Regions from separate parts of the Kribbella sp. NPDC000426 genome, predicted to be linked through region 3. Evidence: predicted binding sites of a transcription regulator. Region 3 holds the regulator's gene; each other region holds the start of a gene.
The links. Region 3 encodes HrcA, which represses chaperone genes, less so after heat shock. Its sites were predicted from a motif close to TTGGCACTCGNNNNNNNCGAGTGCCAA; they were not measured.
Positions count from the first base shown of each region.

Region 1: the regulator HrcA is predicted to act here: its motif matches at 1,538-1,564, upstream of groL (chaperonin GroEL).
Region 2: the regulator HrcA is predicted to act here: its motif matches at 2,504-2,530, upstream of groES (co-chaperone GroES).

Region 1 covers NZ_JBEPDK010000005.1:456,179-460,126, forward strand. The annotation lists gene groL (chaperonin GroEL) at 1-1,356, opposite strand, end outside; gene ABT313_RS26310 (GNAT family N-acetyltransferase) at 1,589-2,173, shown strand; gene ABT313_RS26315 (MmcQ/YjbR family DNA-binding protein) at 2,133-2,468, opposite strand; gene ABT313_RS26320 (PASTA domain-containing protein) at 2,503-3,336, opposite strand; gene ABT313_RS26325 (SigE family RNA polymerase sigma factor) at 3,333-3,824, opposite strand; gene ABT313_RS26330 (PASTA domain-containing protein) at 3,874-3,948, opposite strand, start outside.
Region 2 covers NZ_JBEPDK010000005.1:498,223-502,170, reverse strand. The annotation lists gene ABT313_RS26545 (AraC family transcriptional regulator) at 1-676, opposite strand, end outside; gene ABT313_RS26540 (class I SAM-dependent methyltransferase) at 688-1,848, opposite strand; gene ABT313_RS26535 (peptidoglycan-binding domain-containing protein) at 1,858-2,448, opposite strand; gene groES (co-chaperone GroES) at 2,660-2,956, shown strand; gene groL (chaperonin GroEL) at 3,086-3,948, shown strand, end outside.
Region 3 covers NZ_JBEPDK010000002.1:428,420-432,367, forward strand. The annotation lists gene ABT313_RS09885 (ThuA domain-containing protein) at 1-499, shown strand, start outside; gene ABT313_RS09890 (Gfo/Idh/MocA family protein) at 484-1,587, shown strand; gene hrcA (heat-inducible transcriptional repressor HrcA) at 1,701-2,723, shown strand; gene dnaJ (molecular chaperone DnaJ) at 2,914-3,948, shown strand, end outside.

The DNA.
Region 1 (3,948 bases), on a different contig from region 3:
GATCTGCTTGAGCGGAGCCTCGACGGCCTGGCGCACGATCTGCGCACCGGTCGCCTCGTCACCCTCGAGCTCCAGCTTCTCGAACGCCGCGACGGACGCCTGCAGCAGAGCCACGCCGCCACCGGCGACGATGCCCTCCTCGACGGCCGCCTTCGCGTTGCGAACGGCGTCCTCGATGCGGTGCTTGCGCTCCTTCAGCTCGACCTCGGTGGCCGCGCCGACCTTGATCACCGCAACACCGCCGGCCAGCTTGGCCAGGCGCTCCTGCAGCTTCTCGCGGTCGTAGTCGGAGTCCGACTTCTCGATCTCGGCGCGGATCTGGTTGACCCGGCCGCCGATCTGGTCCGCGTCGCCCTCGCCCTCGACGATGGTCGTCTCGTCCTTGGTGACGACGATCTTGCGGGCCTGGCCGAGCAGCTCCAGGTCGACCGAGTCGAGCTTGAGACCGACCTCCTCGGAGATCACCTCGCCGCCGGTGAGGACGGCGATGTCGACCAGCATGGCCTTGCGGCGGTCACCGAAGCCCGGCGCCTTGACGGCGACGGCCTTGAAGGTGCCCTTGATCTTGTTGACGACCAGGGTCGCCAGCGCCTCGCCCTCGATGTCCTCGGCGATGATGGCCAGCGGCTTGCCGGTCTGCATGACCTTCTCCAGCACCGGGACCAGGTCCTTGATGCTCGAGATCTTGCTGTTCACGATCAGGATGTACGGGTCGTCGAGGACGGCCTCCATCCGGTCCGTGTCGGTCACGAAGTACGGCGAGATGTAGCCCTTGTCGAAGCGCATACCCTCGGTGAGCTCGAGCTCGAGGCCGAAGGTGTTGCTCTCCTCGACGGTGATGACGCCTTCCTTGCCGACCTTGTCCATCGCCTCGGCGATGATCGAGCCGACCTGGGTGTCCGCGGCCGAGATGGACGCGGTCGCCGCGATCTGCTCGCGGGTCTCGACCGGCTTCGCGAGCGACAGCAGCTGCTCGCTGACGGCCTCGGTCGCCTTCTCGATGCCCTTCTTCAGGCCCATCGGGTTGGCGCCGGCCGCGACGTTGCGCAGACCCTCGCGGACGAGAGCCTGGGCCAGCACGGTGGCCGTGGTGGTGCCGTCACCGGCGACATCGTCGGTCTTCTTGGCAACTTCCTTGACGAGCTCGGCCCCGATCTTCTCGTACGGGTCCTCGAGCTCGATCTCCTTGGCGATGGAGACACCGTCGTTGGTGATCGTGGGGGCGCCCCACTTCTTCTCCAGCACGACGTTGCGGCCCTTCGGGCCGAGCGTCACCTTGACGGCATCGGCGAGGGTGTTCATCCCCCGCTCGAGGCCACGGCGCGCCTCTTCATCGAAAGCAATCAGCTTGGGCATTCTCCGCGAGTCCTCCCGCGTCGAGTCTTTGTGGTCCAGCCGGCCCGGATGCCCGCGACGGACGGCACCGGCCCGCGACGCTCATGTCCCGCCACGCTCCGGCACCTCATCGAGGCCGTCTTCTTGCACACTCCGAGGCACGAGCACTTATCACTCTCGCCCTTGGAGTGCTAACCAAGTATTAGCACTCGACCCAAACGAGTGCAAGCCAGGCCCCGGCTACGGTGAACCCATGGTGACGCTGCGTCCGGCCGCCCCGGACTCCTGGCCCGACGTCGCGGCGGTGATGGGTGAGCGCGGCGACCCCTCCCGCTGCTTCTGCCAGTACTTCCGCCTCCGCGGCAAGGCCTGGTCCGACAACCCGCCGGCCGCCAACCGTGCGCTGCTCGAGACGCAGGTCGTCGACGGCGAGCGTCCTCCCGGCGTCCTGGCCTACGACGGAGGTACGCCGGTCGGCTGGTGCGCGGTCGCCCCGCGGACGGCGTACCCGCGGGTCGTCGCATCGCCCAACTGGCGCACCGACCACCCGGACGCGTGGGTGATCACGTGCTTCGTCGTACCGGTCGGCCACCGCCGCCAGGGAGTCGCCGCGGAACTGGTGTACGGCGCTGTGGAGCTGGCCGGCTCGTACGGCGCCACCGTGGTCGAAGCCTGCGCCGTCGACACCGGCGTGGCCGGCCGGGTGCCGTCCGCCGACCTGTACCGCGGCCCGCTGTCGGTCTACCTCAGCGCCGGCTTCACCGAGGTCAGCCGCACCAGCCCGCAGTGGGTCCTGGTCAGGCGGTCAGCTGGGCAACCAGGTACTTCGGGGCGGTGAGGCGGTACGCCTCGGTGATGAGCTCATGCAGCTCCTCGCCGTCAGCCAGCTCGAGCCGGATGAGCACCCAGGCGAACCGGCCACCGGCCCAGGACGGCGCATACGCCTCCGGATCCTCCGCGACCAGCGCTTCCTGCTCCTCCCGGAGAGCCTTGAGATGCAGGTGGGTCTGATCCTCGGACATGTAGGCGAAGCTCTTGTTCCGCACCTTGAAGACAGGCTGTCCCGCCCACCCCTCATGCTCCTCGGCGCCCGGCAACCCCGCCATCACCTTCACCACCGCCTGCGCATCCATACCCCCACGCTAGGCACCGCCACCGACAGTTTCCTCAGCGCGCGATCGTGACGGTCACCGTCGAGCCGACGGGCAGCATCGTGCCCACAGCAGGCGAAACACCCAGGACCGTGCCGGCTGGGTAGCTGGGCGACTTCACTCGGTTGTACTGCACCTTCAGGCCGGCTGTAGTCAGCAGCGGCGCATAGCTGCTCACGAGCGGGCCGGTCGGCGGGCCGACGTCTCTCAACGGACTCAGGACGCCGGCCTCGCCCGGCATAATCTGAATCCGCTGGAGTAGGTGGTCGACCTCCGCAGCGCTCGTGGAGGATTCGGCGCGGAACCACACCTTGAGGGACGGGATACTCACTGTCCCGTCACAGGTCGTCGTGTTGCGCTTGGGGTAGTTGGACGTCGAGCAGGTCGTCTGCTGCCGCTCGGCGCGTACTCCGCCGATCTGGAACCTCTCGTCGGCACGGAAGTCTGCTCGCGGGCTTCCGTAGTACAGCCCCACGCTCTCGACCCCAGCCGGACGGAAGGCCATGCAGTAGAGCGCCGCGCTCGGGTCGTCGATCAGAACCGTGTCCTGCATCGGAGTACCGCACCGGCTCTCGTTGGTCGGCCACTCCGCCGGGACAGCGATGGCCGCGTGACCGAAGCCGACCAGCCTCATCGCCGGAGCGACGGGAGCTGGTGACGTGACCGGAGCGCGAGATGTCAGCAGGGTCGACCCGGCGATGACGGCCCCGACAGCTACTACGGTCGCGGCGACGAGCCCCGCAGTACGGCGGTGGCGTCGGCGGGCTGCTCCGGCGTACAGGGTGTCCAGTGGGGGCGGGCCGACCGGGGTTTGCTCGGCGGTGCGTTCCAGCAGGTCTGTCAGCTTCATCGGGGGTCTCGCAGTTCTGCCAAATGTGGGTCCTGTGCGAGGGCCTTCACTGCACGGGACAGGCGGCTCTTGACTGTGCCGGCGGCTACACCCAGGACAGTCGCCATCTGTAGTTCGGTCAGGTGCGCGTAGTACCGCAGTACGACCGCTGTCCGTTGGTCGTCGGGCAGTCCGTCGAGTGCGCGCATCACGGCGTCGGTTTCATCGATGCCGGCGGTCGGATCGACGTCCGCGTGCTCAGGGAGTACCTCGGACGGTCTCTCTCCGTGCCAGCGGCGCCGTCTGGAGGAGCGGAAGCAGTTGACCAGGACCCGGTGCACGTAGGCGTCGCGGTCGTCAGCTGCGCGGACGCGGTTCCACCTGACCAGGCAGCGCTCCAGTGCGGTCTGAACGAGGTCTTCAGCTTCCGGCGGGGTACAGCCGAGCAGAACCGCACTACGCACCAGCGTCGGCCAGCGTGCGGTCACATACTCGCTGAAGTCGTCCATACCCCCTCCTCACCCCTACAGACAGGGTGATGTGCACTGCAGGTTCCCTCTACTTGATGACTGTCAAGGTGACTGTCTCGCCTGGAGTCAGGAGGGTTCCTGGGGACGGGTAGATGCTGACCAG
Region 2 (3,948 bases), on a different contig from region 3:
AGCCGCAGGCGTGTGCGACGTACGTCGTGTCGTGGCCGTCCGCGAGCAGGACGAGGGCGTGGTAGATCCGCAGCTGCGTGCGCCATTCGTAGTACGTCATCCCGAGTTCGTCGCGGAAGAGGCGACTGAGGGTGCGGGCGCCGGCTCCGGCCTGCCGGCCCAGCTCGGCGAGCGAGGTGTTGTCGGCGGGATTCTCGTGGAGATGCTGCGCGATCGTACGCAGGCGGTCGTCGCGCGGTTCCGGCAGTTGCAGCGGCTGCTCGGTCGCTTCGTGGAGCTCGTCGACCAGGACTCGTTGGAGGCGGGCGCGGGCGGCTTCGTCGAGCTGGCGACTCGTGAGGGCGAGCAGGACCTCGCGGGCGAGTCCGGATGCGAGGAACACGGCAGGGCGATCCGGGATCCGCCGGGCCAGTGCGGGCGGCAGGAACACGATGCGCATGTCGGTCTCGCCGTGCGCCCGGTGCTGGTGCGTGAAACCGGCCGGTGTCCAGGCGACCCGGTTGGCAGGGACGATCGACGTACCCCGCTCGGTGTGGACGGACAGGACGCCGCGGGCGGCGTACACCAGATGACCTTCCTCGTGGGTCTGCACCGAGCTGGTGCCGCCCGAGGCCCACTCGTGCGCTCCCGCAGAGGGGAAGAGCTCCGAGCGGATCGGCTGGCCGTCATCAGGCATAGCTGAGGATTCTATCGGTGATCGGCCAGCCTGCGGCAGGAGTAGGCGACCGCGTCCCGGCCGATCCTGGTGATGATCAGCGTCGCTGAGGCCGAGCCCTTCGGAGCGAGCTTCTTCCGCAGTTGGGCGGGGTCCAGGTCCACGCCGCGCTTCTTGATCTCCAGCGTCCCGATGTCCTGGCTACGAACCCACGAGCGGAGCGCTTTCTCCTTGTAGGGCAGCTCTTCCACCACCTCGTACGCCGAGGCCAGCGGAGTTGCGACGTACTTCGCTGCGGTGACGTAAGCGATGCGTGGATCCAGCAGCCACCCGTCCACCGCTGTTGCGACCGCCGTGACCAGGCCGGCTCGTACGACCGCACCGTCAGGCTCGTAGATGTACTGACCGACTGGACCGGCCTCAGCCTCTGGTGCGTCCGAGACGGTGGCCTCGCTGGGTAGGAGGGTCGCTCGGCGCGGCGTACCTCCGTAGAGCCGGCCGGACCACAGTGCGGCCTCTTTCACCTCGCCGGAGTCGCTGATCCACTCGGCCTCCACGCCGGCGGGGATCGCGTCGTGTGGGATGCCAGGGGCAACTTTCACGCAGGCGGTGCGTTCCAGCAGGTCCAGTACGAACGTCCATGGCGGCGAGTAGGCGTTGTGGTCGAACACCCGCCGTCCGTCCGCTCTCCGCGCCGGGTCCGCGAACACCACGTCGTACGGCGTGAGGTCGGTCGACTCGGCTTCACCTACTACTACTTCACCGGTGAGGCCGAGGGCGGCCAGGTTGGCGCGGGCGGTCGCTGCGGTCTCGGGGTCGCGTTCGACGCCAGTCACTCGGAGTCCGGCACGGGCAGCGCTGATGAGGTCACCGCCGATCCCGCAGCCCAGGTCGACCACGCTGGCGCCGGGCATGGTGGTCGCGAGTCGTACGGCGCGATGTCTGCCCACCGTGGTCCGCGTCGCCTGCTCGAGGCCGTCCGGGGTGAAGAACATCCGTGAAGCGTCCGCGCCGAACTTGGCGACCGCCCGGTGCCGCAGCGCAGCCTGCGTGACAGCAGTAGTCACCAGCGTCGCGTCGTACCGCCGTCGAAGCTTCTCGACCAACGGGAGCTCGCGCCCAGGCTTGTACTCCGAACACGCCGCCGCGAGCACCTCCGCACCCGCCTCGTCGAGCAACACCGTCACTGTCACCCGGCAACTCTAGAGCGGGCTGGAACAGCTCCTGCTCCAGCTTCTCGTTGCCATCGAGTAGAGCCGCCAGTTCATCGCTGAGCGGGTCTTCGGGCCGTAGATGCCGTCCACGACCAGGTGGTGCTTGCTCTGGACCTGCTTGACCACTGCGCGGGTGTTATTGCCATAGATGCCGTCGACGGCGAGCTTGCTGCCGTAGCAGAAGTTGAGGTTGCGCTGGAGGACGCGGATCGCGGTGTCCGGGTCGCCGTACCGGTTGGAGCCGCGGTAGGGGTCGTCGCCGTACATGAGGTTGCAGGTGGTGCTGGTGCTGGCATAGATCGACGGCATCGGAATGCCCCAGCTGCGGTTGACCGGGACGAGCCGGGCCGACCTGCACTGCGGTAGGGCAGCGGCTGCCTTCAACTCGGCGGCGGTGGCGTCATGGGAGACGTCCTGGTCGGTCGGGGTCGTCGAGGCCTTCGGGGCCGGAGCAGCCGCGGGTGAAGCGGCCGCCGGTGACTCGTGCTTCGAGGCGTTGGCGGCCACGGCTCCGACCGCGACCGCGGCGACGGCGGCCAGGAGTGCGATCGTCCGGCCGGACAGCTTGGGCAGAGCCATGACCACATTCTGTACCCGGGTCGTCACCGGGCCTACGTCTCAGGCTGAGAATCCTTTGGCACTCGAGTTGACCGAGTGCTAATCGCGGCCTAGATTCGGTGTTGGCACTCTCTGTGTGAGGGTGCCAGCGGTCCGGCCCTTGACCCCCGCGACGGCAGGGGAGCGCGACCACCATGAACCAGACAAGCAAATCGACCGTGGAGGTCAGCAAGTGTCGGTCACGATCAAGCCGCTCGAGGACCGCGTCCTCGTCGCGCCGCTCGAAGCCGAGCAGACCACGAAGTCCGGCCTGGTGATCCCGGACACCGCCAAGGAGAAGCCGCAGGAGGGCGAGATCCTCGCCGTCGGCCCCGGCCGGATCGACGACAACGGCAACCGCGTCCCGCTGGACGTCGCCGTCGGCGACAAGGTCATCTACTCCAAGTACGGCGGCACCGAGGTCAAGTACGACGGCCAGGACTACCTGATCCTGGGCGCCCGCGACATCCTCGCAGTCGTCAGCAAGTGACGACCGCTCGCTGTTCCTGACTGACACCGCCCTGGTGCCGTACGCCGGCGCCGGGGCGGAGTCGGTCCGGGACAGCGAGCACGTGTCTGCTGTAACGAGAGCGAATTTCAGAGAGGGACTGGATTTTTCATGCCGAAGATCCTCGAGTTCGACGAGAACGCCCGGCGCGCGCTTGAGCGCGGCGTCGACAAGCTCGCGAACACGGTGAAGGTGACGCTGGGCCCGAAGGGCCGCTACGTCGTCCTGGACAAGAAGTGGGGCGCCCCGACCATCACCAACGACGGTGTCACCGTCGCCCGTGAGGTCGAGCTGGACGACCCGTTCGAGAACCTTGGTGCGCAGCTGACCAAGGAGGTCGCCACCAAGACCAACGACATCGCCGGTGACGGCACCACCACCGCGACGGTGCTGGCGCAGGCGCTGGTGCACGAGGGCCTGCGGGCGGTCGCCGCCGGCGCCAACCCGATGGGCCTCAAGCGCGGTATCGAGGCGGCCGTCGAGGCCATCTCCGCCAAGCTGGTCGACACCGCGCGGGCGGTCGACGACAAGGGCGACATGGCCCACGTCGCGACGATCTCCGCGCGTGACGCCGAGATCGGGACGCTGATCGCGGACGCGTTCGACAAGGTCGGCAAGGACGGTGTGATCACCGTCGAGGAGTCGAACACCTTCGGGACCGAGCTCGAGTTCACCGAGGGCATGCAGTTCGACAAGGGCTACATCTCGCCGTACTTCATCACCGACGCCGAGGCCGGCGAAGCGGTGCTGGAGGACCCGTACATCCTGATCCACCAGGGCAAGATCTCCGCGATCGCGGACCTGCTGCCGCTGCTGGAGAAGGTCGTGCAGTCCGGCAAGACGCTGCTGATCATCGCCGAGGACGTCGAGGCCGAGGCCCTGTCCACCCTCGTGGTGAACAAGATCCGCGGCAACTTCACCTCGGTCGCCGTCAAGGCGCCGGGCTTCGGCGACCGCCGCAAGGCGATGCTGGA
Region 3 (3,948 bases):
CGACGGTGTCGATCTCGTCGTGCAGTGCGTCACGATGAGCGAGATCGAGCCCGAGCACTTCAAGGGCCTGGAGGCGGCGATCCGCCGCGGTACCGGGTTCGCCGGCTGGCACGGCGGCATCGCGGACTCGTTCCGCAAGAACGTCGACTACAACTTCATCGTCGGCGGGCAGTTCATCTCGCACCCGCACGGGTTCACCGACTACCGCGTGGACATCGTGAAGGAGCACCCGATCGTCGAGGGCATCGAGCACTTCGACGTGCACACCGAGCAGTACTACGTGCACTACGACCCGACCAACAACGTGCTCGCGACCACGACGTTCGAGTCGCACCCGGACTTCCCGTGGATCGAGGGCGCGGTGATGCCGGCGATCTGGACCCGCCCCTACGGCGAGGGCAAGGTCTTCGTCTGCACGGTCGGCCACAAGCTGGACGACCTGGAGACGCCCGAGGTCCGCACGATCATCGAGCGGGGGCTGCTGTGGGCGAGCAAGTGACCAACATCGGCATCGTCGGCACCGGAGTCATCTCCGGCACGTACCTCGACCACCTGGCCAAGCTGCCGGGCGTCGACGTGGTCGCAGTGGCCGACCTGGATCGCAGCCGGGCCGAAGCGATCGCGGACAAGCACGAGGGGATCCGCGCCCTCACCCCGGACGAGCTGTACGCCTCCGACGACGTCGAGATCGTGCTCAACCTGACCATCCCGGCCGCGCACGCTCCGGTGCACCAGGCCGCGATGGAAGCCGGCAAGCACGTGTACGGCGAGAAGCCGCTGGCCGTCGACCGCACCGGCGCCGAGCCACTGCTCAAGTACGCCGCGGCGAACAGCCTCCGCGTCGGCTGCGCACCGGACACCGTGCTCGGCACGGGTACCCAGACCGCTCGTGCGGTGATCGACCGCGGCGACATCGGCGTACCGCATGCTGCGTTCGCGGCCTTCACCACGCCGGGCCACGAGCTGTGGCACCCCGCGCCTGAGTTCTACTACCAGCCCGGTGGCGGTCCGGTCCTCGACATGGGCCCGTACTACGTGACCAGCCTGGTCACCCTGCTCGGTCCGGTACGCCGGGTCACCGCGCGCGCCGGTCAGTCGAAGCAGGAGCGCAAGATCCACTCCGGGCCGCGGGAGGGTACGACGTTCCCGGTGGAGGTGCCGACGCACGTCACCGGCGTACTGGAGCACGAGTCCGGTGTGCTGACGACCGTGTTCATGTCGTTCGACGTGTGGGCGGCCCGGCTGCCGCGGATTGAAGTACACGGGACCGACGGCAGCCTGTCCGTGCCGGACCCGAACGGCTTCGACGGGACGGTCGAGATCGCCACGGCTGCGCAGCGCGACTGGACCGAGGTGCCGGTCGCCGGTGGGTACGCCGGAGCCGGGCGGGGCGTCGGTGTGGCCGACATGGCGCGGGCGCTTCGTCGCGGTGAGCCACATCGTGCTGACGGAGCGTTGGCCTACCACGTGCTCGACGTACTCGAGTCACTGCTCGACGCGGCCGTCCAGGATCAGCCTGTGGACGTCGCGAGTACGGTCGAGCGGCCCGCCGCCGTACCGTTGGGGGCGTCCCCCGAGTCCGCCTGAGGCACAGCCTGAGACCCGCCCCACGCCGTAGTGCGCGGAGTGGGTACTACGGCTCGGTAGACTGGCACTCGGAACTTTCGAGTGCCAAGGTCGATCGAGAGAGGGTGGTGCGCGTGCTGGACGACCGCAAGCTGGATGTGCTCCGCGCCATCGTCGAGGACTACGTGGCGACCCACGAGCCCATCGGGTCGAAGGCGCTGGTCGATCGGCACAACCTCGGCGTCTCGCCGGCCACGGTCCGCAACGACATGGCCGCGCTGGAGGAGGAGGGGTACATCACCCAGCCGCACACCAGCGCCGGCCGGATCCCGACCGACGCCGGGTACCGGCTGTTCGTGGACAAGCTGAGCACGGTCAAGACGCTCTCGGTCGCCGAGAAGAAGGCGATCACGTCGTTCCTGGCCGGAGCGGTCGACCTGGACGACGTCGTCCGCCGTACCGTCCGGCTGCTGGCGCAGATCACTCGCCAGGTTGCGATCGTGCAGTATCCGTCGCTCAACCGGTCGAGTGTCCGGCACATCGAGATCGTCACGATGAGCCCGCGCCGGCTGTTGCTGGTGCTGATCACCAGCAACGGCCGGGTCGAGCAGCGGATCGTCGAGCACCCGCACGATGTCGACGAGCAACTCATCGCCGATCTGCGTTCGCGGCTCAACTCGGTCCTTGCCGGACAGCGCCTCACCGACGCGACGACCTCGCTGGGCGGCGTGCCGGAGCTGTTCGCGCCGGGTGACCGGGCGCTGGTCGCGTCGATCGTCACCACGCTGCTGGAAGCCTTCACCGACGAGGTCGGTGAGCAGCGGATCGCCGTCGGCGGCGCCGCCAACCTGACCAGGTACGGCGACGACTTCGAGCGCAACGTCAAGCCGGTGCTGGAGGCGCTCGAGGAGCACGTCATCCTGCTCCGGCTGCTCGGCGAGGCGACGAACCCGCAGACCCTGACAGTCCGCATCGGTCACGAGAACCCGTTCGAGGAGCTGGCCACCACGTCGGTGGTCGCGACCGGCTACGGGTCCAAGTCGGAGGCGCTGGCCACCCTCGGCATCGTCGGCCCGACCCATATGGATTACCCGAGCACAATGGGCGCAGTACGAGCCGTCGCCCGCTACGTCAGCCAGATCCTGGCCGACTCATAACGACGGGGGGGTGTCTGATGGTCCAACGCCTACTGCGGGGCACTCGGCACGGCGCCTCGCCGCACGGGTGCAAAGGGAACGATGCTCCGCATCGACCCCTTCGCCCCCGCGCGCCGATGCACCGCACCGAGCACCTCCTCGCTACGGCGCTGGACCATCAGACACCCCCCACAACCCCCTGGTCTGGAGTATGAGCACCGATTACTACGCCGTCCTAGGTGTCAGCCGTGACGCGTCACCGGACGAGATCAAGAAGGCGTACCGCAAGCTGGCACGCCAGTACCACCCGGATGTGAACGACTCCGAGGACGCGCACCAGAAGTTCCAGGAGATCGGGCGCGCGTTCCAGGTGCTCAGCGACCCGCAGAAGCGGCAGATGCACGACCTCGGCGGCGACCCGTTCGCGACCGCGGGCGCCGGGCCGGGCGGCGCCGGGTTCGGGCAGGCGTTCACGTTCACCGACATCATGGACGCGTTCTTCGGCCAGACCGGCGGCGCGACCCGCGGCCCGCGACCGCGGACGCGGCGCGGTCAGGACGCGCTGATCCCGCTGCGGATCGACCTGGCCGAGGCGGCCTTCGGTACGACGCGGGAGCTCAAGGTCGACACCGCCGTACTGTGTCCGACCTGTAGCGGGTCCGGCGCCGCCGCCGGGTCCGAGCCGGTCACCTGCGAGATCTGCCACGGGCGTGGCGAGGTGACGCACACGCAGCGGTCGTTCCTCGGCGAGGTGCGGACGATGCGCCCGTGCCCGAACTGCCGCGGCTACGGCACCACGATCCCGAGCCCGTGCGTCGAGTGCGCCGGCGACGGGCGGGTGCGCTCGCGCCGTACCGTCACCGTGAAGATCCCCGGTGGCGTCGACAGCGGGACCCGCGTGCAGCTGTCCGGCCAGGGCGAGGTCGGCCCCGGCGGCGGACCGGCCGGCGACCTGTACGTCGAGATCGAGGTCGAGCCGCACGACATCTTCACCCGCAACGGCGACGATCTGCACTGCACGGTCACACTCCCGATGACGGCGGCCGCGCTCGGTACGACGATCGACCTGCCGACGCTCGAGGGTGAGACGACGCCGCTGGAGATCCGGCCTGGCACGCAGTCCGGGACGGCGCAGACGCTCACCGCACGCGGCGTACCGAGGCTGCGGCACGCCGGCCGCGGCGACCTGATCGTCCAGGTCATCGTCGAAACACCGACCAAGCTCGACGACGCCCAGGCCGACCTG